Regions from separate parts of the Bradyrhizobium sp. 35 genome, predicted to be linked through region 3. Evidence: riboswitches for the same ligand, from Rfam matches in the RefSeq annotation. Region 3 holds a riboswitch; each other region holds the start of a gene.
The links. A riboswitch is a leader RNA that binds a small molecule or an ion and turns the genes downstream of it on or off. The one in region 3 is predicted to bind cobalamin.
Positions count from the first base shown of each region.

Region 1: linked by a shared signal. The riboswitch ahead of IVB36_RS32070 (hypothetical protein) and the one ahead of metE (5-methyltetrahydropteroyltriglutamate--homocysteine S-methyltransferase) in region 3 are both predicted to bind cobalamin.
Region 2: linked by a shared signal. The riboswitch ahead of IVB36_RS33030 (TonB-dependent receptor) and the one ahead of metE (5-methyltetrahydropteroyltriglutamate--homocysteine S-methyltransferase) in region 3 are both predicted to bind cobalamin.
Region 4: linked by a shared signal. The riboswitch ahead of IVB36_RS33115 (DUF1636 domain-containing protein) and the one ahead of metE (5-methyltetrahydropteroyltriglutamate--homocysteine S-methyltransferase) in region 3 are both predicted to bind cobalamin.

Region 1 is NZ_JADPJC010000152.1:14,230-20,045, forward strand. Features, by position in the region: gene IVB36_RS32055 (ATP-binding protein) at 1-1,039, shown strand, start outside; gene IVB36_RS32060 (hypothetical protein) at 1,471-1,794, opposite strand; gene IVB36_RS32065 (hypothetical protein) at 3,027-3,266, opposite strand; cobalamin riboswitch at 4,029-4,155, shown strand; gene IVB36_RS32070 (hypothetical protein) at 4,349-4,630, shown strand; partial or broken gene IVB36_RS32075 (ArsR family transcriptional regulator) at 5,342-5,494, shown strand; gene IVB36_RS32080 (hypothetical protein) at 5,457-5,648, shown strand.
Region 2 is NZ_JADPJC010000157.1:147,307-153,122, forward strand. Features, by position in the region: gene IVB36_RS33025 (PepSY domain-containing protein) at 1-1,251, opposite strand, end outside; gene IVB36_RS33030 (TonB-dependent receptor) at 1,263-3,620, opposite strand; cobalamin riboswitch at 3,736-3,938, opposite strand; gene IVB36_RS33035 (histidine phosphatase family protein) at 4,011-4,583, shown strand; gene cobT (nicotinate-nucleotide--dimethylbenzimidazole phosphoribosyltransferase) at 4,584-5,636, opposite strand; gene cobF (precorrin-6A synthase (deacetylating)) at 5,652-5,816, opposite strand, start outside.
Region 3 is NZ_JADPJC010000059.1:5,150-9,597, reverse strand. Features, by position in the region: gene IVB36_RS13765 (hypothetical protein) at 379-540, opposite strand; cobalamin riboswitch at 913-1,112, shown strand; gene metE (5-methyltetrahydropteroyltriglutamate--homocysteine S-methyltransferase) at 1,212-3,527, shown strand; gene IVB36_RS40125 (hypothetical protein) at 3,911-4,039, shown strand.
Region 4 is NZ_JADPJC010000157.1:167,008-172,823, forward strand. Features, by position in the region: gene cobW (cobalamin biosynthesis protein CobW) at 1-361, opposite strand, end outside; gene IVB36_RS33115 (DUF1636 domain-containing protein) at 358-741, opposite strand; cobalamin riboswitch at 836-1,054, opposite strand; gene cobO (cob(I)yrinic acid a,c-diamide adenosyltransferase) at 1,095-1,730, shown strand; gene IVB36_RS33125 (cobyric acid synthase) at 1,741-3,189, shown strand; gene cobD (threonine-phosphate decarboxylase CobD) at 3,178-4,140, opposite strand; gene cbiB (adenosylcobinamide-phosphate synthase CbiB) at 4,152-5,093, opposite strand; gene cobU (bifunctional adenosylcobinamide kinase/adenosylcobinamide-phosphate guanylyltransferase) at 5,215-5,718, shown strand; gene cobS (adenosylcobinamide-GDP ribazoletransferase) at 5,715-5,816, shown strand, end outside.

The sequences.
Region 1 (5,816 bases), on a different contig from region 3:
CTATCTGAACCGAAGCTCTAATATCGAACGCCAGAAGCTCGAAATACCAAAGGCCGATGCAGATACCGATCTGGTGTCGCCGATTAGCCGCGAAAAGCTCATGCCGCGTATTCACGAAGAATGCCTAGCCATGATCAACGAGACGGCGGAAGGGGATATTGATGCGTTCAAACTCGGAAACATTGACAAATTGAGGAAATACTACCCGTTCATCACGATCGAGTCGCTGCACGGGGACGCCGCCATGCTAGACGCGGACGAGATCGTCAAAACCTACAGAGCGCAACAAGCGAGACGCGAAGACCAGATCGTCGAGGCCATAGAAGAAGGCCGGAAGGTCGATTTCGACGATATTTCCCACCTCGCCAGTGACGACTTGGCGCGGTTCATCATCCATCGCGCCCTGCTGATCGATTCACTGGCCAAAATGCCGCGAGAGTCAGCGGAAGACGTTCTCCACAACGCGATCCTGCGCAAGAGAAGCGACGGAGACGATATCCGCGAAAACAACGTTTGGCTGGTGGACGACAAATTCCTGTCCTACAGCAGCATCTATAGCGATGAGACCTTGGTAAGAATAGTCCGCGAAGTTGGTGCGGAGACAGAATCGAAGCAGCAACGCAAGCCCGACGTTGCGGCGTTCTTTTCTAAGGACAACGAAGGCCGCCCAAACAAGCTTGTCATCGTCGAATTTAAGAAGCCCGGCGCGGATATTTTTGAGAACAACAAGGCTCTCCTCCAGTGCCGCCTGTACGCCGCTGAACTGGTTGACCGGATCAAAACGTTAAGAGAGGTCTTTGCCTTCTCAGTGGTTGAGATTGACGACGAATTCTACAAAGACATGAAGAGAACTGGATTCAAAGACGTATTTTCTTTGAGTGAGCGAGTTGTCTATGATGACTTCGCCATCGGAGCATCGGACGATATTCCACTGCATCTCTACGTTATGCCCGCCTCGGCATTGATCACAGATGCAAAGGCGCGAAATCGCGTCTTCGAGGAGGTGCTTCGGTTCAACATGGCGCATAACCGTCACTGACAAACAAGTACGCCACGCGCCTGCTTCGGACGAGCAAGTGGACCGATTGTGGTCCCTGGAGACGCGTTAGATCACTGCGTTTACGCTTGCAGTGAGCATATGTTTGATAGACTAACCATTTGCGCATGGATTGCGCGCTGCGCACTTGCAGCTCGACTTGTCAGGGAGCGGCCCGCGCATTGAAGCGGTTTCTGGTCGTCTGGATAGCGTCTTCGAGAGTTCAGGCCGCGATCAACGCTCGTCCGAGCTTGCGTCGGAGCTCAGTGGCGCGCCTCCGACTGATACCGCCCCCTCCGGTTTAGACGGCCGCATGACTCGCTTGGCCGGCTTCGAAACCGTATGAGCGGGCGGAGGAGATGCCGGCGGAGGAGAGGCAGCCGGGTTAAGCGATGAAGGTACAGCCGGATTCTGCCGAGAATCGATATTGGAGATCACGCCGCGAGTTGATCTGAAATCCGCTCTAGGCCCGCCTGCTGCGCACCAATTTCGCGGCCGAGCTCGGCGATTTCGTCATTTAACTTCTGTTGCTCCGATTGGATCTGCGAAAGCATGGCCCTCACCTCGGGTGACGATTCCAGCAGTGAGGCAGCTTCGCGCGCCGGCGACGCCTCGGCAAATTTCTCGCTATTGAGCCAGGCTGCCGCCGCGGACAGCCTCGCGAAGATGGGAACCAGAGCGAGCAAAAAATGCGCTCTGGAGACTTGCGCAAAACGGGGCGGCAAATCCGACGCGGCCGCTCCATTGATCGTATTCATCTCGCCTTGCTCGAAATTCCAGTCCCTATTTCATCTTCTCGTTGACGCGATCATAGACGATGGTGAAGAGCTGCAGGGGTCCGTCGCCGGCAGAATCGTGTCGCGCAGCATCGTTCTAGCCTGATCGCATGCCATGAGGCGCCCCCAAGCACCGCACTGAGGTATCTTCGAAACTTTTGAAAGCCGTGAACTGCGGAGCGGCCCATTGCCGAATTGAGCAAGAGCGACCTCCGGACGAGCAGCGTGGTGCGTCGAGTTCCGGCGATATGAGGCCATTCATTGCGGATTTTCTGCCTCGCGGCCCGCTAATATTCATTGTCCCTAGGTACAATCGAGTGAGCGAACAATGGCTCGTTTCTACTTTAATCTTGTGGGCAAGCAGAATATCGACGATCCTGGCGGCTTTGCATTCGAAAGCGAGCTGCAAGCGTTTCGTGCGGCAGAGCGACTAGCGCAGGACCTGGCAACGACTCAGCCTCCCCTGCGGGGCACGACTTGCGTCGTCGTGACACGCAGAGACCGAGGCGAGGCGTATTACGTAAGCGTGTGATGGCGCTTCCGAGCCAACAGGCTTGTCGGTTGCCGAATATCATCCGCCCCGCCACGCGGGGAGTTATGGGACCTGCGATGCCGTCAAATTCGGGTCGCGGCCTCTCGTCTTCCACGCTTCGCCCGCGCTTCGGGTCTCGAGTGCTGGTATCCCCGCTTGCTAACCGGTAAGTGCTGGGGATATTTCAGGCCCGGTTTGATACACAACGCCGCTTGCCAATATACCCGGTGAGCGGCGTTGTTTCCTTCTGGGACTTCCGCTTCGGATTGGGCACCGATTATTGTGGATGTGTGTTTGTAGCGCTGCGGGCATTCGAGAACGATCAAATCCTCGCGGTACTGTTTGATCGCGAAAATGGGCAAAAGAGAACGGACAGCTGAGGCGTGGCACGTCCATCCAGCCTCGCAGGCCAATCCGAGCGCGATCGTTCCCGCTAGTCGATGGGGCGATGCTCGACGGTGGGCAAGACGCCAAAGGGCCTGATCGACAGCAGCACGCTTGCCAAGGTGCAACAGGGCCTTGGCACCAATGGGTGCGCCTTCGGCAGTTCTTTGGTGATTTCCAAAATCCGGCGTGCTCAGGGGGCATGGATCACACTCCATTGTCAGAAACATAAGAGAACTTCTGACATAACCCTGTTGTGGGCCAGCTCTGCAGCTGAGATCATCCGAGTCAGCGTCACTTAGTGTGATAGATCAACCAAAGCAGGAGTGTAAGATACTTTGGTTGTCTCTATAGAATGGATCAGCCGACCTGCATTCATTACTTCAAGCCGATAGTCGTCGCCGGGCGTTAGGCTTGCTGCAATATGGCGCGCTATATCAAGAGCAGCTTGCCAAGCCGCATTGTCGTCGAGCAACTCTTCCCCGAGGGTGTCCTGAAATGGGCGGCTGCCGCCGACATTGAAGAAATAGCGTGTCATAGGCTCTCTCACATTTCTCCTGCTCGAATAGCTACTTACAGCTTGAGGCAGGCCCCTGGAGACAAGGCCGCTTCCAGGAAGCCATCTTGGCCGAGAACAGTGCGCCACTGTGCAACGTTCGTTTCCGGCGGCGATGGCGAAGTTGGGGGCTTTTGCTCCGACAAACAGGGTACGTAACGAGCGACCAAATCTCGCATTCAACTGAGTGTGTCGTCTCGGCTTCGGACTGGAGCGGTTCCTACAAAAAATCCCGCCATTTGACTTTCAGCATGAGCTCTGCTGCTGGAGCCGAACCCACAAGGAGAAGCGACATTCCGAGGTCGCCGAGGTGTTGCTGGGCGTGAAGATATGCGCTGCGATCGCATGTGTGTTTCCTCTCTACTGACAGTAATCATATTTCAATGTTGATTAATGCAAAGTGCCGCGCCCCATGCTGAAATCCTGCGTTTGGCCGTAGTCTTCGACGCAATTCAACGGCATCTGTTATGGGCGGGAGAGCAGTCTGACGTGGTCGTCTCTCCACTTGATGGTCTGTTCGGCGGCTTTGTCGCGGCAAAAACCGCGGGTGCAATTTTGTCACCAAACAGCGCACCAACGTTCGACTAGCTTTCGCGAGCAGCACGAACTCGCCTTCTGCGCTACTCGGACATGGTACCCGCTACTCCACTCGCGCCGATTACTATTCGGCCCGGTGGACCTATTTGGCAAACAACTTCAGGTTTGCCTGCTTCAGACCGGAGATTGACTCCATGCCTCGCCAGCTTCTAGGGTGATATCGATTGTTCCCGCCACGGGGATCAAAAGGGAATGCGGTGCGGGGATTTTCCCTCAGGCCGCAGCTGCCCCCGCAGGGATGACTATTTAGCCCGCGTCCTCGCACTGCTCGCTTGATGCATTGCCGCACGCTCCATCAAGCGGGCCTTTGTCAGCAGCGCCCATCGCCAGATGGCACGCATCTATGGCGCGGACTTGGGTTATGCGGTCAACGACCAGTCCAGACCGCTGATAAAACTTTTCGCGTGCACGCTCCTCATCATCTTCATTGTCGGCGTCCTCTCATTCAATCAGAGAGACCTGCCTCGATGATCAAGCCTGCCTATCCTTTCCAGATCGCCCGCATGGAGTGCCTGCGGGAGTTGCTCGCGGTCAATTCCTCGAGCTCTGCGATCATCACGGAGGGCGCCCCAGCCGCGACGCCGACTGAAAACCAAGGAGGCGCAACCATGCCAACCCCGGCCCAGCAAGCGATCCCGCAAGGCATCGTTGAGGAGCGCCGAGGCGCGGGCCAGGCGCGGCGGCTCGCGGACATCGGCCGAGCACGCGCGCGACCTCAAGGCGCGGCGCGCCGGCGAGAGCAACCTTGAGCAATTGGAAAATATCGAGGGACCGACCATGCAGACAATCAGGCTTCCGCACGGCGGCGAGACCGTTCGCCGGCGTCCGCGCGAAACCCCCTAGGATCCGCGCCAATGCCACCGAGAGATCCCTGGGGCCACAAGTTGAGGCGGTGCATTCATTGCGGACAGATCGGGCCGCGTGTTGTCGTCCTCGGCGGCTACGCACACCGCCGCTGCATCCCAAAGCCGATCCAAGCGACCCGACGACGGACGGAGCGATTCTCAGAGAAAGCCCAGCCGCGCCACAGGGCTTGAGTCCGAATGTCCCAATCTCGGTCGTTGTATGGACGGAAATCCGCGTATGACCCGCCGAGACGCCCATAAGGTATTCTGGAAAGAGTCGCGCTAAGATGCTCACCAAAATGAATTGCCCGCGCGTTCCTATCGATCGGGCCGTGAACCGTCGATCAAGGGTGGTTCGAATCCATCCGATGCAGCTCGACCACGAAGAGTTCGTCCCCTGAGTCACGTTCACTTTGGGTGGGAACCAGGGATCACATCCGAACTTGGGAGGCCCCAAGAATCCGATCCCTTCAACGCGTCATCATAGCGCCGAGGTTGATTACGATCGCCAGGGAAAGAGGATCGTGACTGCGCTCTCGCCGGGGTGAGGTGAAGCCTCTGCCCGTCCTCCAGAAGAGCGCTTTGGTGATGGAAATCGCGGCCTGGTCACCTGGGCGGGAGCGTTCGGATATAATCGACAAGTTCAAGAAGGCCCTCAAATCGTCAGCTGAAGTCGTGTTTGGATCTTAAGTCAGAGGCGACGCTGACTTTGTCCTATACGGCACCGCAAATGGTATGGAAGACGACGAGCAGTTCACGCGGCGCTTCTCCGCGCGGTCGGTCCGAAGGCATCTTCGTGACGCCTTTTGAGCAAGGCGAGATCGCGCCAGATCTGTTCTGGGCGGCCTGCCGGATAGAAATCGAGGACTTGATCTCCAAGCGCCGGAAGTGCGCCTACAAGGGCAGCCGGTGCGAACACTGAATTAATCTGAGGAACGAGTGCACCCGGCATTCAGTCGAGTGATAAGTCATTCTGAGGCGCCGCCGGCGCAGCGCCGCCACTTCACCCCGATCATAATTGCTCGCGGCCAGTCGACCGGGCTTAGAATGCTCAGCATCTCATGCCGAAGGATGAGCTGCTGGCGCAAAT
Region 2 (5,816 bases), on a different contig from region 3:
CAGCCTTTGCAGCAAATTGCCGTCGGCGCCGTCGATGTCGAACCAGAGGTCACCGCAATACGAGCGGTAGACCGGGGCGCCCGGGACAGTGGACCGCGCGGGATAGTTGTCGTCCTCGGCAAGTACAGACGGACCGCCGCAGCCGGCCGCGAGGCGCGCGGTCAGCCCCTGGACCTCGTGCACATCCAGAGATCTCGTTGGTCCATCGCGGGGCGCATCCCCTGCCTCGATCAAGGTCTGACCGGCAAGGGCGATCCGATCCCGCCGATAGAGATTGCCGTTGAAGGCAAACCATTCGATCTCACGGGCCGACGGCGATACAGGCTGCCGATCGAACGATGGAGCCGTCGTCCAGTTCGGTGAGGCGTTCATCACGCGTGATTCAGCGGAGATCAATTGCCCACGCGAGAACAGCCGCCCGTGATCCATGGAGAGCCAGCCGCTGAAAATCCAGGTCAGCACGAACACCATCGCCGCGAGGCCGATGAGATGATGCAGCGCATGCCAGCCGCGACAGGGCGAGCCGATCAGACCGCTTCGAGGTTTGATCCGCGCAAGGCCGAGCACAGCGCCCAGCAAGGCCGCGATCAGGGCCAGCAGCGACAAGGTCCAGACCACGCGATCCCACAGCGACCAATTGCTTCGCAGGATCGTTGGATAGATCCAGTGCAGCACGCTGCCGACGAGATTCCAGGTCCGCTCGCTGCGCGTCGTATCCAGGACGATCTCGCCGGTGAGCGAGGAGACATAGACCTCCGTTCCAGCGGCGTCGCCCAGGGCAACCCGAAACAAGGGCCGGTGGCGGTCAAAGCCGTTCGGCACGCTCCATTGGTCATAGTCCGCGCGCGCAAGGATTGCGGCCCGCGCGGCATCCAGCCCGCGGCTGCGCGCGTGGTCTCGCGCGATGGCCAGCGCGACGTCGGAAGATGCGACCGAGGCGCCGGCTCCGTCGGAGGCACGCACTGCGCCCGCGCGCGACGGCCCCGAGACGACATAGACCGGTCCGTCACTGCGCTGGATCAGGCGAACGCGAGTCGCATCAGCAATGCCGCTCGCGGCCACGGCATCGGCGACCGCAAGCTGCCTCGTCTCGGCGCCATCCAGCGGCCCAAGCCCGGCGAAGCGTTCCGCTTCCGTCAGAGACGGAAACGGAACGAAGTGCATCACGATTCCCGTCGCGAACCACATCGCGAACAGCAGGCAGAACGCGATCCCGAGCCATCGATGCAGCAGGACGATCGCGCGCATCATCGATCAGCATCCTACCATTTGAATGCGGCCGAGAGTTCATAGGTGCGCGGTGCACCCAAGAGGATCTGGTCGGGATAGAACGGATCGCCCCAGATCGCATAGCGCTTGTCGGCGATGTTGCGCACCCGGAAAGTCAGGCGAGCCTGGTCGACCGCGTTGAACACCGTCTTCGGGATGTCGACGAAGGCATAGACGTCCGCGACAGTGTAGGCCTTCATCGTCACGACATTCGCATCGGTGTTGTAGCGGTCGCCGACGTGACGGCCGGTGACGCCGACTTCCACGGGCCACGGCGTGAAGAACCGATACGACGCTCCGGCATTCGCCACGACGCGCGGCACGTTCGGCGGCGTGTTGCCGGAGAACGAGCCGCCGACAAAATTAAAGTCGGCGTAGCGCGCATCGACATAGGCGATGTTGCCCCAGAGACGCAGGGGACCGATCGGACGCACGGACGCGGCAAGCTCGACGCCCTTCGATTCCTGCCGTCCGGCAAGGTTGAGCTGCATGCCGCCGGCCGCGGCATAGACGTTCTTGCGCAGGATGTCGTAGGCCGAGAACGACCACTCCGCCCGGTTGTCCCAGAACAGGTGCTTGACGCCGGTCTCGTAGGTGCGCGCGGTGGTCAGGTTCAGCGGATCGGTCGGATTGAGCAGGAAGATGTTGTTGGCCGAGATGTCTGCGCCGGTGGCGTATTGGCTGAAAAAGGTCAGGCCCGGTACGGCTTCCCAGGTGTAGCCGATACGGCCCGTGGTCGGGACCCAGGATTGCGAGAACGGGAAGTTCGCCTTCTCCAGACCGAACTTGTCGGTCGAATTGCGGTCGAGCCCGATATGCTCGACGCGCAGGCCGCCGACCAGCGCAAAGGTCCGTGTCAACTTCAACCGGTCCTCGAACGACAGCGCCTCATTGTCGATGCGCGCGGTCTGCTGCTGAATGGTGAGCAGGCCGTAATAGCCGCGAGGCGGATCGACCAGCGGAACGGAATCGCCGGGGAAATTTGCGGCGCCCGGCCTCACGAAATCAAGGTAGCTTGAGGAAAGCGTCGTGACCAAACGGTTGTCAAAGCCGGCGATATTCGCATCCCAGATCAAATCGGTGACGTTGCCGACCAAGCGTTGGCTGTGCGCGACATAGAAGCGCTCACGATCGACCATGTTGGTCCCGGAATTGAACGCCTCGATCTCATTGTTGAACCATGTGCGCTCAGCTCCGTAAGCATAGGCTTGACTTTTCAGCGTCAGGTCGGGCGCCAGATTCAGCTCGAAACCGCCGCGCAGCCACACCTCCTTCGCTACGTTCCTGTTGTCGAGGACGTTGTAGTTAGTATTGAAGGTGCGGTCGTCGATCGTGACGGCACCGAGATCGGTTTTGTTGTAGTTCGAGACGTAATTGCCGGAAACGATCCCCGTCGTCGCATGCGAGCCGCTGAAGGCAATCGGCACCAGCGGCGCACCCCAATAGGCTTTCGAGCGATCTTCCCGATACTCGATCGCGCCCCAGACCTTGAGGCTGTCGGAGATGCGGTAGTTGAGCTGGCCGGAGACATTGAGCGTCTTGGTGTTGGTGTCGTCGGCAAAGCCGTTGAGCGAGGAACGGCTGACGTCGAAGCGGTAGTCCAGCCCCTGCACATTGGTGCTGCCGCCCGAGCCGTAATGCGCCCGGAACGAGTTCAGCGAGTCCCAGGAGAAATCCGCCTCGTTCCGGATCGGACCGGTGTGCGGCTGCTTGGTGACGAAGTTGATCGCGCCGCCGGCGGCGCCCTCGCCTGACATCAGTGATGCCGGACCCTTCAGGAATTCGACAGCCTCCAGATTGGCCGTGTCCATGATCCGCGAGGTCATGTTCTGCGGACCGATCTTGATGCCGTTGTAGAGCGTGTTGATCTGGCTGTTGGTGAAGCCGCGCATGGAGAAAGCCGAAGGCTCGGCCGGATTGTCGCCGGCTGTGACGCCCACCGCTCCGTGCGCGACGTCGGAGACTGTGCGGTAGCCCTGCTCGCGCATGGTTGCGGCCGAGATCACCTCCACGGTCGCGGGTGTTTCTCGCACGGTCAGGCCGAGGCGCGAAGCGCTTTCGGCGACGGCATTGGTGTTGAGCGGCGTCTGTGCCGCCGTGGTCGGCACGACGGGCTTGGGCACTGCGGATGCAGTCCCCGGCCGGCGCGCTGCTGCGCGGCGTGAGCTCTGCGCGTCCCGTCCGGCCGGGCTGGACTGCCTGCGGGATTGTGGCGCCGACACCTCGACGGGCGGCAGTGGCTCGCGGGCCTGCTGCGCCAAGGCCGCTGGCATGTCGATGGCGACGAAAGATGTGAGAGCGGCGGATGCCAGTAGGAAACGGCGTGGTCGTACGATACGAAGGGAATACACGGTCTTGGACCTCGGAGTGACGTCAGTGGCACGTCACCGCGAACCAGGGTCCCATCGTCCGGCTTGCAGCCTTCCGATGAAGCCGAATGTCTGTACTCCCCGACCGACATCTTCGCGTGTGACCACGGCTGACGGCAGGTCTCCTGGCTCGCGGGTCAGTACCTTGCATCGCCTTCCCGGGACCGAGATACCCAGTGGCTCGTGACGCAAGATTCGCCGCTTACAGTTGCGGGGGCAGCCACGGCATTGGGGACAAACTCCCCGCACCGCATTCCCTTTTCATCCCCTCTCGGGGAAACCGTCGCGAGCATCTAGGATTACGATCCAGACAGAGTCAATGTGCCAGTTGCGGCGTTATTGCCACAACGACCAGTTTCCTTGGAGATAAGCATGGGAGGCGAGACCTTCCTCTGGCTGATACGGCACGCGCCCGTCGATGGCGTCGCGGGGACGATCCATGCGGCCGACGCACCGGCCGATCTCGGCGCTCGGGCGCAGCTGGAGGCACTGCGGCAGCGCCTGCCACGGGACGCCGCGAGCTATGCGAGCCCGTCGCGGCGCACCGTCGAAACGGCCCGCGCGCTGGGGCTCGAGCCGCTGCAGCTGGACGAATTCAGCGAGCAAGACTTTGGCGACTGGACCGGCCGTCGGCATGACGAACTCGCCGCGACCGGTGGCGAGGCCTATGCACGGTTCTGGAGCGATCCGGCGCGCGGACGGCCGTCCGGCGGCGAAAGCTTTGAGGAACAGGTCGCGCGGGTCCGCCTGGGTTTGTCGAAGATCGGCACCGGGGCCGCAACGCTCGTCGTGCATTCCGGCACGATCCGGGCGGCGCTGTGCATCGCGCTCGACCTGACGCCACAAGCGGCCCTGCGCTTCGTGATCGATCCGCTGTCGCTGACCAGGATTGACCGGCTCGCGACCGGCTGGCGCGTCGTCTCCGTCAATCAGCGGACGATTTGATCAGGCCGGACGATCAGGCACATTGGCCTGCGCAAAGGTCGCCATGCCGTTGTGGAGCGCGCAGGCCGACCGCACAAGCGGCAGCGCGATGGCCGCGCCCGATCCTTCGCCGAGCCTGAGATCCAGGCTGATCAGCGGCTGCACGTTCAGCGCGCGGAGCACCAGCCGATGCCCCTGCTCCGCCGACTGGTGCGAGGCCAGCAGGAACAGCTGGCACGAAGGGTTGAGCCGCACCGCCGCCAGCGCCGCGACCGACACGATGAAGCCGTCGATCAACACGGGGATGCGGTGCTGTGCAGCCGCGATAACGGCACCGCAGATGGCGGCGATCTCGAGACCGCCGACGGCGCACAGGATCTTTTCGGGCGCAGCGCCCGCAATGTCATGGCGTGCGATTGCAGCGTCGATCACCCGCGCCTTGTGCGCACGGCCGGCCGCGTCGATGCCGGTACCGCTGCCCGCGATCTCCGCGGCGCTCACGCCGAGCAAGCCGGCCGCGATCGCCGCCGATGTCGTGGTGTTGCCGATGCCCATCTCGCCGAAGATCAGAAGATCGGGCTGCCCGGCCTGTGCGCGCGTCACCGCACGTCGGCCGGCTTCGAACGCAAATGCCAGCTCCGTGGGGGTGAGCGCAGCTTCGACGCTGAAATCGCGCGTACCGCTGCGCGGCTTGTCGGTCACGATTCCAGCCATCTCCTCCTGCGCCAGCGTGCCGGCGTCGACGACCTCCAGGCTGGAGCCCAGCTCACGCGCCAGCACCGAGATTGCGGCACCGCCGGAGGCGAAGTTCGCCAGCATCGCGATCGTCACTTCCTGCGGATAGGCCGAGACGCCCTGCGCGACGATGCCGTGATCGCCGGCGAAGATGATGATCGGCACCCGCGCCGCGCGCGGCTGCTCGGTTGCTTGCAGGCCCGCAAGCTCGATCGCGAGCTGCTCGAGCCGGCCGAGCGCGCCGGTCGGTTTCGTCAGTTGCGCCTGCCGCGCCACCGCCGCCCCGCGATGGACTGCGGAGATATCGGGGCATTGTTGGGTGACCCATTCGGGGAGCATGCTGCCTCGCTTGCCTCACAGCCTGCGCTTGAGGATGTAACTGTCCATGATCCAGCCGTGCCGTTCGCGCGCCTCTTGCCGCACGGCGACGATGCGCGGGCCGATCTCGGCCAGCGCGCCGGACATCACGATCTGATCGGGCATGCCGAGATAGGCCCCCCACCAGATGTGCAGGCCCGC
Region 3 (4,448 bases):
GTCTCGAATAATGACAAGGCCGCCTCGATGCTCCAGGTCGTCGCGTTGCGGCTTATCGTCGTTGGCTGACGAGCCGAGGCGAGGTGGACGGGCGTCGAATATCCCAAGATCAGCTTGCAGGATATCTAAAGCTACGTCACTTCGAAACCGAAGAGACGGTCTCCACGCGCGACGAGATCGGTCCGGAGATCCTGAAGACGTACGAGAAGCTCGGCATCCGCTTGCCCACGGTCACCATGCACGAGTGCATGGAGCTAGGGTCGTAACAGGATCCCCGCCGCCCGCGCTCTCGCCGCTTACTCCAGTTTCGCAAGTTAGCGTGCATCCTGACGTCCGGAACTGTTCCTGCGATGCCGCGCAGGCCACGTCCAGGCTGCACTACTCGCCAGCGGCGACGGAAACAACGAAGGCGCGGCCAAAGTCGCTCAGCACGTAAGTGCTTGGCACACCGAAGGAGATCATCTTGACCAACGCCACGGAGCGATCGAGCTCACGGCTCGTCGCGGGGTCCGCCGAACACAGGCAGTCCGGCCTGATCATCCGTTTGATCCTGGAGCAATCCGGCCTTGACAATTCCTAAGGAGCCTCATGGCGCTGTGATCAAGCGGATGCCGGCCGAGGATGATCGCAAACGTCCTCGCGGGCGAGTTCGAGAAGCTGCTGACGGAAAAGACCGGATTTGTCGCGATCACGCAGATGTCGAAGCGCCCACCGCGTTCGTTCTGCTCGCGTTGGCTCATCCGAATACGCCAAGCGGGTGTTGACGGACGCATTCACAAGCGGAGGCTCCACAGATCTAGGCGTTTTTACCAGGCCGGGAGTAAGACCGTTGTGCCCTAGCTGGTACAGCTCGCAATCGCTTGGGCAATATCGCGGCGACACTTAGTAGGTTGACGGATCGATCCTCGTGCGCCTAATGCCAGCCGTCGTGGTCTTCGGATTCGTTTGATCCGGAGCTAAGAGGGAAGCCGGTGCAATGCCGGCGCTGCCCCCGCAACTGTAAGCGGCGAGCCGCTGTCCAACGAAGTCACTGAAGCCATGCGGCTTCGGGAAGGCCGGACAGCAGCGACGACCCGCGAGCCAGGAGACCTGCCTCGACAATATATCGTCCACGGGCGGGGTGTCCCGGTGTGCGCCAAGCAGCTGTCGCTCACGCGATATTCGCTGCATGCGTCCGCCATGGCCTTTGCCCCAATCATGGGGTCTGAGCTATGTCTTTTCTTTCGCTTCCCGTTGCCACACTGGGGACGTCACGCATCGGCCCACGACGCGAACTCAAAGTCGCGCTCGAGAGCTACTGGGCGGGAAACTCCAGCGAAGCCGAGCTCCTCGAGGCGGGGAGTGGACTTCGTGCCGCTAATTGGGCACGGCAGAAATCCCGCGGTGCGACCGTCATTCCTTCGAATGACTTCTCGTTCTACGACCATGTGCTCGATACCAGCCTAATGGTCGGCGCCATTCCCGACGTCTATGGCTGGACCGAAGGTCCTGTGTCGCTCAAGACCTACTTCACCATGGCGCGTGGCGCTCAGGACAGTGGTCACGCTCAGCACGGGCCTGGCGTAGCCGCACAGGAAATGACGAAGTGGTTCGATACCAACTACCACTACATGGTGCCGGAATTTCACCGGGATCAGATCTTTAAGTATTCCTCTCGAAAGCCGATCGAGGAATATGAGGAGGCAAAAAGCCTCGGCTACCAAACGCGCCCCGTCCTAGTTGGCCCAGTCACTTTCCTGAAGCTTGGCAAAAGCGCAAATCCCGCATTCAATCCGCTGTCGCTGCTCGATCGGCTCCTCCCAGTCTATGTCGATGTTCTCCGCGAACTATCCTCGCGCGGTGCTGAATGGGTTCAGCTGGACGAGCCATGCCTGGTGATGGACGTCGACGAAGCATCGCTGGCAGCTGTCCGCCGGGCCTACGCTCATTTCGCAAAGGTTGTGCCGGCCCTTAAAATAATGCTGGCCACATATTTCGGGGCTATCGGCGACAATCTTGAAACAACCTTGGCCTTGCCCGTTGCCGGGCTTCATGTGGATCTGGTTCGGGCACCTGACCAGTTGGACGCAATTGTCGCCACAACCCGTAGAGATCTCGTGGTCTCACTAGGCGTCGTTGATGGTCGGAACGTGTGGCGCTCCAATCTTCCGGCGCTGCTCGACCAACTTGCTCCTATGGTCCAAAAATTGGGCAGGCACCGTGTTCAGATTGCTCCTTCCTGCTCGCTGCTTCATGTTCCGATCGACATTGAGCTAGAGACCGATCTCGATCCCAATCTGAAGACATGGCTGGCGTTCTCAGTTCAGAAGATCAAGGAACTTTCGATATTGAGCAAAGCGCTGGCCGGCCATGCTGCCGAGGTGGCCGATGAACTTGCGCTTTCGGAGGAGGCAGCCATCACCCGCGAAACATCGCCCGAGATCCACAATGCGAATGTCGCCGGACGAATCGCCGCGATCGACCATAGCATGCTTCGCCGTCGCAGTGCGTTCACCCAGCGTGCCGACGTCCAGCGCGTCGCGTTCGCATTGCCGATGTTTCCAACGACAACCATCGGATCCTTCCCGCAAACGGCCGATGTCCGGAATGCGCGCGCGGCTCATGCGCGGGGAACGTTGAATGACACGCAGTACGAGCAGCTTCTGAAAGCGGAGACAGCCCGTACCGTGAAGTGGCAGGAAGATATCGGCCTGGACGTGCTCGTACACGGTGAGTTCGAGCGCAATGACATGGTTCAATACTTTGCCGAGCAGCTGTTGGGCTTCGCTTTCACCAAGCATGGCTGGGTTCAGTCTTATGGCTCGCGCTACGTTCGTCCGCCTATCCTGTTCGGAGATGTCTCCCGGCCGAAGCCCATGACCCTCGAATGGTGGCGCTATGCGCAGTCTCTGACCAAAAAACCCGTCAAGGCTATGCTGACCGGACCGGTGACGATCCTGAACTGGTCGTTTGTGCGTGACGACATCTCGCGGCGCGAGACATGCCGACAGATCGCTCTCGCGATCCGAGATGAGGTCATCGACCTTGAGGCGGCTGGAGCGACAATGATCCAGATCGACGAGGCTGCGTTGCGGGAGGGATTGCCGCTACGCAAATCGCAGTGGAAGAACTATCTCGATTGGGCGGTGGACAGCTTCCGCCTTTGCTCCTCCGTGGTCGCCGACGGAACTCAGATCCATACTCACATGTGTTATTCCGAGTTCAATGAAATCATCGATGCGATCGCAGCAATGGATGCCGACGTCATTTCAATCGAGACGTCGCGTTCTAAGATGGAATTGCTCGAGGCCTTCAAGAGCTACAAATATCCAAATGAGATCGGGCCCGGCGTCTATGACATTCATTCACCGCGCATTCCCGCAGCGGCGGAAATCAAGCAGCTGATTGTGTTGGCGCGGCAGCGAGTTTCCGATCGGCAGCTCTGGATCAATCCCGACTGCGGACTGAAAACGCGAAGGTGGGAGGAGGTGCGTCCCGCGCTCGTCAATATGGTGGCCGCCGCACGCGAGTTGCGGGCCGAGCCATGATGGGCCGGAGCGTTTCGCCAACGCGTTTGTGAACAAGATGCACGCGCTTTGGGGGCTTACGATGTCCTTGGGAGCTTTCAAAGTTCCCAGCGCCGCGGAATGCGGGCGGGCGTCGGCGGAGGCGGTCGCATACAGCCGGCGACAAGCTCGATTCTCGACCCGACGGCCGACAGCATGCCGGCGAGGTCCGATCAGGTCCTATTGCGACGTCATTAACGCTCGACGCGAAGCACAGCCCTACTTTTTCATTTATCCATCGCGTGGATGCGTCTCATCACAACAATCTATTTTACGGTCCTTACGGAACGTCATACGAAATTCAGGCCCTGGCACGCTCTTCGGGAGAGGTAATCGAGCGTTGTTGGTTTTTGGGGACGTGCCAAATGCTGCTGTGCGACGGCAAACTGCCGCTTGTGTTTCAGGGCACGGCAGCCAAACCGGCGCAGGATCCCATCTCGGTCAAGGCACTGCCGTCCCAACCGGACAGCGGGCGAGTGGTGGAAAAGTCGTGAAGTTTCCGACAGGAGCGGAAGGCAAACGGCTCCAGATTTCGCGCGGAGTGATATCCGTTTCTCCTTGTTTGACGGCGAATGCCCTCGCCGAAGATCGATCGGCGGTAAGTCCTCCCTGCCGACGAAAGCTGGTGCGATGCGTAAAGCAGCGTTGTTCCTGCGTGACTTTTGCCTGGCCTCCGGAGGAGGCCGGGCTTTTTTTGGTGCGCCAGGCATGGCGCGGACCGCCGTGACTGGCGCGATTCGACCGGAGTGGTGTCCGGCCGATGACTTGGAGGTAAGAGTCCTTTCCTGGGCACCATACAATTCTGGATGTCAAACAAATCCAGATAGATAAGCCCTTTCAGAGTGTTGCGTTGGCCCCGACTGTGTAACAATGGGGTGTAACATTGCTGTTTAGGATTGTTCG
Region 4 (5,816 bases), on a different contig from region 3:
TCTCCGGCCAATCGAACGCCTTGAGCAGCGGCTTGGGCAGCGCCAGGCCCGAGGTCTCGATCAGGATGTGATCGGGCTTGACGGCCCGCGACAGCAGCTTCTCCATGGTCGGAATAAAATCGTCGGCGACGGTGCAGCAGATGCAGCCATTGGCGAGCTCGATGATGTTCTCTTCCGGGCAATTCGCATCGGCGCAGGATTTCAGAATCTCGCCATCGACGCCCTCGCTGCCGAACTCGTTGACGAGCACCGCCAGCTTCTTGCCGTTGGCATTGGCAAGCAGATGCTGGATCAGCGTGGTCTTGCCGGAGCCGAGAAAGCCCGTGACGACCGTGACCGGGACTTTTGCGAGCGAATTCATTCGGCGGCCTCCGGCACGACGGCCAAGGGGGAAATGGGGGGAATGCGGGCAAGCGATTGCTTGCGGAATACCTCCGGGCGGCTGCGCCAGGGCACGAGGCCGTCGGGCGCGGCCGCATAGGCCGCGGCGCCCGCGACCACATCGCTCGCATTCGCATCCGACAGACGGCCATAGACATAGGACCAGCGGCCGGGCGCGCTGAGCGCGACGGAGCAACCCTGGTTGCATGCAGACAGGCATTCGACGGGAACCACGCTGACGCCGTCGGGCACGCCGGCCTCGAGGATCGCGCCATGCAGGCGCTTGCCGGGCGTCGTCTCGCCTTCGCCAAGTGTCTCGCCGGCGCGGCAGGTAATGCAGACATGAAGTGTGACGGTCATCGCTTCTTCCAGAATAAACAGCGGGAAGCGATGAGGCCCACGAACCGTTCTTGCGAAGGCCCGTTTCCCCGTCGCGGAACACCCCGTCCGCCGGTCCAAAATCGTCCGCGTTGGCAGGTCTCCCGGCTTGCGGAGCAGGGTTTCCCCTTCGATCCCCGCCTTCCCGATCCCCAGGGGATCAGTGGCTTCGGGCATCTCTCCGGTCACGGTCGCGGGGGCGGCTGCATTTTGGAACCAAATCTTGCCGATTCGGACCCTATCGCATTCCCTCTTCGCCTGTCGTAGGACAGGAACCAACGCCGGGCCACCATTTGCCCCCGACCGCCTCTTGTCAAGCCGAAGGACCCCGTCCGATGACGCCCGAACCGGATACCCAGACGGCCGACGAAACCGACGCCCGCCACGCCTCGAAAATGGCGAAGAAGAAGGTCGCCCGCGACAAGATCATGGCGACCAAGAGCGGCGAAAAGGGCCTGATCATCGTCCACACCGGGGCCGGCAAGGGCAAGTCCTCTTCGGCCTTCGGCATGATCGTCCGCTGCGTCGCCCATGGCTTCCCCTGCGCGGTCGTGCAGTTCATCAAGGGCGCCTGGGACACCGGCGAGCGCCGCATGCTGACCGGCCATTTCGGCGACCTATGCCAATTCCACGCCATGGGCGAGGGTTTTACCTGGGAGACGCAGGACCGCGCCCGCGACATCGCCGCCGCGCGCGCCGGCTGGGAGAAGGCCAAGGAGCTGATCCTCGACCAGAATCTCCGCATGGTCGTGCTCGACGAGATCAACATCGCGCTGCGCTACGACTATCTTGACATCGCGGAGGTCGTCGAATTCCTCACGACGCAGAAGCCGCCGATGACGCATGTCGTGCTCACCGGCCGCAACGCCAAGGACGAGCTGATCGAGATCGCCGATCTCGTCACCGAGATGACGCTGGTCAAGCATCCCTTCCGCTCGGGCATCAAGGCGCAAGCCGGCGTCGAGTTCTAAGAAACTCGCGATGGCGCGCGCATTGATGATCCAGGGAGCCGGCTCGGACGTGGGCAAGTCGCTCATCGTTGCCGGCCTCGCACGCGCCTTTGTGCGACGCGGCCTGCGCGTGGTCCCGTTCAAGCCGCAGAACATGTCGAACAATGCAGCCGTCACCGTTGACGGCGGCGAGATCGGCCGCGCCCAGGCACTCCAGGCGCTCGCCGCCGGCGTCGAGCCGCACACCGACATGAACCCGGTGCTGCTCAAGCCCGAGACCGATGTCGGCGCGCAGGTGATCGTGCAAGGAAAACGCATCGCGACCGCGCGTGCGCGTGAATATGCGGCGATGAAACCGTCATTGATGGGCGCCGTGCTGGAGAGCTTCGAGCGGCTGAAGGCGCGCGCCGATCTCGTTCTGGTGGAGGGTGCCGGCAGTCCGGCCGAAGTGAACCTGCGCAAGGCCGACATCGCCAATATGGGTTTTGCGCGCAAGGCCGACGTGCCGGTCGTGCTGGTTGGCGACATCAACCGCGGCGGTGTCATCGCGCAACTCGTCGGCATCAAGACGGTGATCGACCCGGACGATGCCGCGATGATCCAGGGATTTGTCATCAACAAGTTCCGCGGCGATCCCACATTGTTCGACGACGGCTACAGACTGATCGAAGAAAAGACCGCATGGCGCGGCCTCGGCGTGCTGCTCTGGTTCGCGCGCGCCGGCGAGCTGCCGGCCGAGGATGCGCTGGGCCTGAGCGATGCGCGCAAACCGGGCCAATGCAAGATCGCCTGTCTCGCGCTGTCGCGAATCGCCAATTTCGACGATCTCGATCCGCTCAAGCTCGAGCCTGGCGTCGATCTCGTGATGGTGCGGCCGGGCGAGGCCATTCCCGGCGACGTGCGCCTCGTCATCATTCCCGGCTCGAAATCCACTCGTGGCGACCTCGCCTTTCTGCGCGCGCAGGGCTGGGACATCGATCTCCTGGCGCATTACCGCAGAGGCGGCCATGTGCTCGGCCTCTGCGGCGGCTATCAGATGCTCGGACGCAGCGTCGCTGATCCCGAGGGGATCGAGGGCCCCGCCGGCGACACACCGGGTCTCGGACTTCTGGATGTGGAAACGGTGATGAGCTCGGAGAAGACGTTGACACGCGTCGCGGCGCTGCATGCCGCCACCAATCAGCCGATCGAGGCTTATGAAATCCACATCGGCCGCACTGATGGGCCGGATCGCGCGCGGCCATTCGCAAGGCTGAATGGCGAACCGGAAGGCGCGATCTCGCGCGACGGACGCGTGCAGGGCAGCTATCTGCACGGCCTGTTCACGTCGGATGATTTCCGCAAGGCCTTTTTGGCGAAGCTCGACATTCCCGCCGGCGACGAGCCCTATCACGCAAGGGTCGAGAGCGCGCTCGATGCGCTCGCCGATCACATCGAAGCCCATCTCGATGTCGACGGCCTGCTCGCTCTAGCGCGCTAGAGTCTCGGCCAGGCGGGTCCATTCGGATTCGCTGCCCGGAAGCCCGAGGCGCAGCCATGTCGGCTCTCGCGCGAACACGCGAGACCAGATATGGCGACGCGCCAGCTTCTCCTGCGCGGCAGGCGCGTCAGGCGTCTCGTAGAGACGAAACAGCTGCGTCCCGCCAACGAGCGTCCAGCCTTGCGACTGCACCATGCCGTCGAGGCGAACGCAGTCTCGCGCGAGCCGCGCGGACGTGGCCTCGGCCCAGGCATCGTCACGCAGCGCGCGGCAGCCGATCGCGATCGCCGCTCCCGAGACCGGCCAAGGTCCCGATATCGCCGCGACCCTGGCGATGTCGGACGAATTGCCGAGCGCGAAGCCTAGCCGCAGGCCGGCAAGGCCATAGAACTTTCCGAAGGAGCGCAGGATCAGCAGCCCCGGCCGGTCCCCGGATGCAAGCGATAGCTGCGGGGCTACATCGGCGAAACTCTCGTCGACGACGAGACGACCGACGCGCGGCAGCAGCGTCAGCAAATCCCTTGGTGGGTGGCATCGACCGTCGGGATTGTTGGGATTGACGACTATGGCGAGGTCCGCGCCCGCCAATGCGTCGAAGTCCCCGACCTCCTGGACCTCCCAGCCCGCGGCCGAGAGGACCCCGGCATATTCGTTGTAGGTCGGGGCGAGGATGCGCGCGCGGCCGGGTGGCGCAAGTTGCGGCAGCAGTTGAATCGCCGCCTGTGCGCCGCCGAGCGCGACAACCGCCGCGCTCGTGCGGTAAGCGTGCCGCGCCGCCTGATGCAGCGCCTCGATCTCGGCGCGCGACGGCAACGCGCTCCACGCGCGCGAACTCACCTCGCCCACGGGATAAGGCAGGCGGTTGATACCGGTCGACAGATCGATCCAGTCCTCCGCGCGACCGCCGAAGCGCTGCTGGGCCTGATCGAGATTTCCACCGTGCTCGCGCATGCGCTGTTCTTTCACGCGAAGGCCAGGATCGCAAGGATGCCGGCGAGCAGCAGCATGGTGCGGCGGTAAACCGTCAAGCCTCGATCGATGTCGGCGGCAAGCGGATCGCGCGCAGCTTCATTCAGCCATAGCTCGTTCGTGATGCTGCCGTGATAGATCCGTGGACCGCTGAGCCGCACACCAAGCGCACCCGCCATAGCCGCTTCCGGCCAGCCGGCATTGGGCGAACGGTGACGGCGTGCATCCCGCGTCATGCACGACAGTGCCTCTGATCGCCGTGGCGCCAGCAGCACGAACAGAAATCCGGTCAGCCGCGCCGGAATGAAATTGGCGACATCGTCGATGCGCGCCGCGGCCCAGCCGAAGGCTTCGTGGCGCTCGTTGCGGTGGCCGATCATGGAGTCCAGCGTGTTGATCGCCTTGTAGCCCAAAATGCCGGGCAGACCGAACAGCGCGCCCCAGAATACCGGTGCGACGATGCCGTCGGATGCATTCTCGGCGAGGCTCTCGATCGCCGCGCGCGCGACACCGGCCTCGTCAAGCGTGGCGGGATCGCGGCCAACGATGCGCGAGACCGCCTCGCGTGCGGCGGCGATATCACCGGCCCGCGTGGGATTTGCGACGGCAACAACGTGGTCGTGCAACGAGCGCAAGGCGATCAGCGGCCAGGCCAGAACCCCGACCAGCACGAGCTGGATCAATCCCAAGGGAAGCAGAGACTGCAGCACCCAGCCGAGCGCGACAGCGAGCGCGATCACGACGAGTGCTCCGGCAAGACCCGCGGCGCGGCGAAATGCCGGCGGATCGGACGGTCGATTCCACGAGGTGTCGATGGCAGAGATCAGCCCGCCCAGCCAGGTGACGGGATGGCCGATCCGCGCGAACAACCACAACGGCCAGCCCAACAGGGCATCCACCATCATCGCCACCGCCATCGCACCCGCAAAACCCACACCCGCCTCCTGTCCCGCCCCTGTTGCGCAAACGACGGCCGGAGCGCAAGCCCCCGGCTGGCGGATTTCGGCTTTGTTTTTGGCCGCGTTTGGTGATTAGTCAGACCCACAGGAGATTTTTATGGCCGTCATCTTGATCACGGGCGGAGCGCGATCGGGCAAGAGCGCCCATGCGGAAAAACGCGCACGCAGCTTTCCGGGCCGACCCGTCTACATCGCGACGGCCGAGGCGCTCGACGCGGAAATGGAAGCACGCATCGAAAAGCATCGCAGACGCCGCTCAACCGATTGGATCGAGCGGGAGGTACCGCTCGATCTTCTGCAGGCGCTGATCGAGACCGATGGCGGCGGGCCTAGACTGGTGGACTGCCTGACCCTGTGGCTCTCCAACATGATGCTTGCGCAGCGCAACTGGGATCACGAAGTCATGAAGCTCGCCCTCTTCCTGCGCGGCCAGAAGAGCCCCGTCGTCTTCGTCACCAACGAAGTCGGCCTCGGCATCGTCCCCGACAATGCGCTGGCGCGGAGCTTCCGCGACGCCGCCGGCTTCATGAACCAGGCCATCGCGGCCGTTGCGGACGAGGCCGAGTTCGTCGTCGCCGGCCTGCCGATAAAACTGAAATGATGCCGCGCGACCAATTTTTGCGAGACGTCATCGCTGATCTCAGGATGGCGGCATCGTTCGTGACAATCCTCCCCGTCGCATCGTCGACGCCCGCAGCT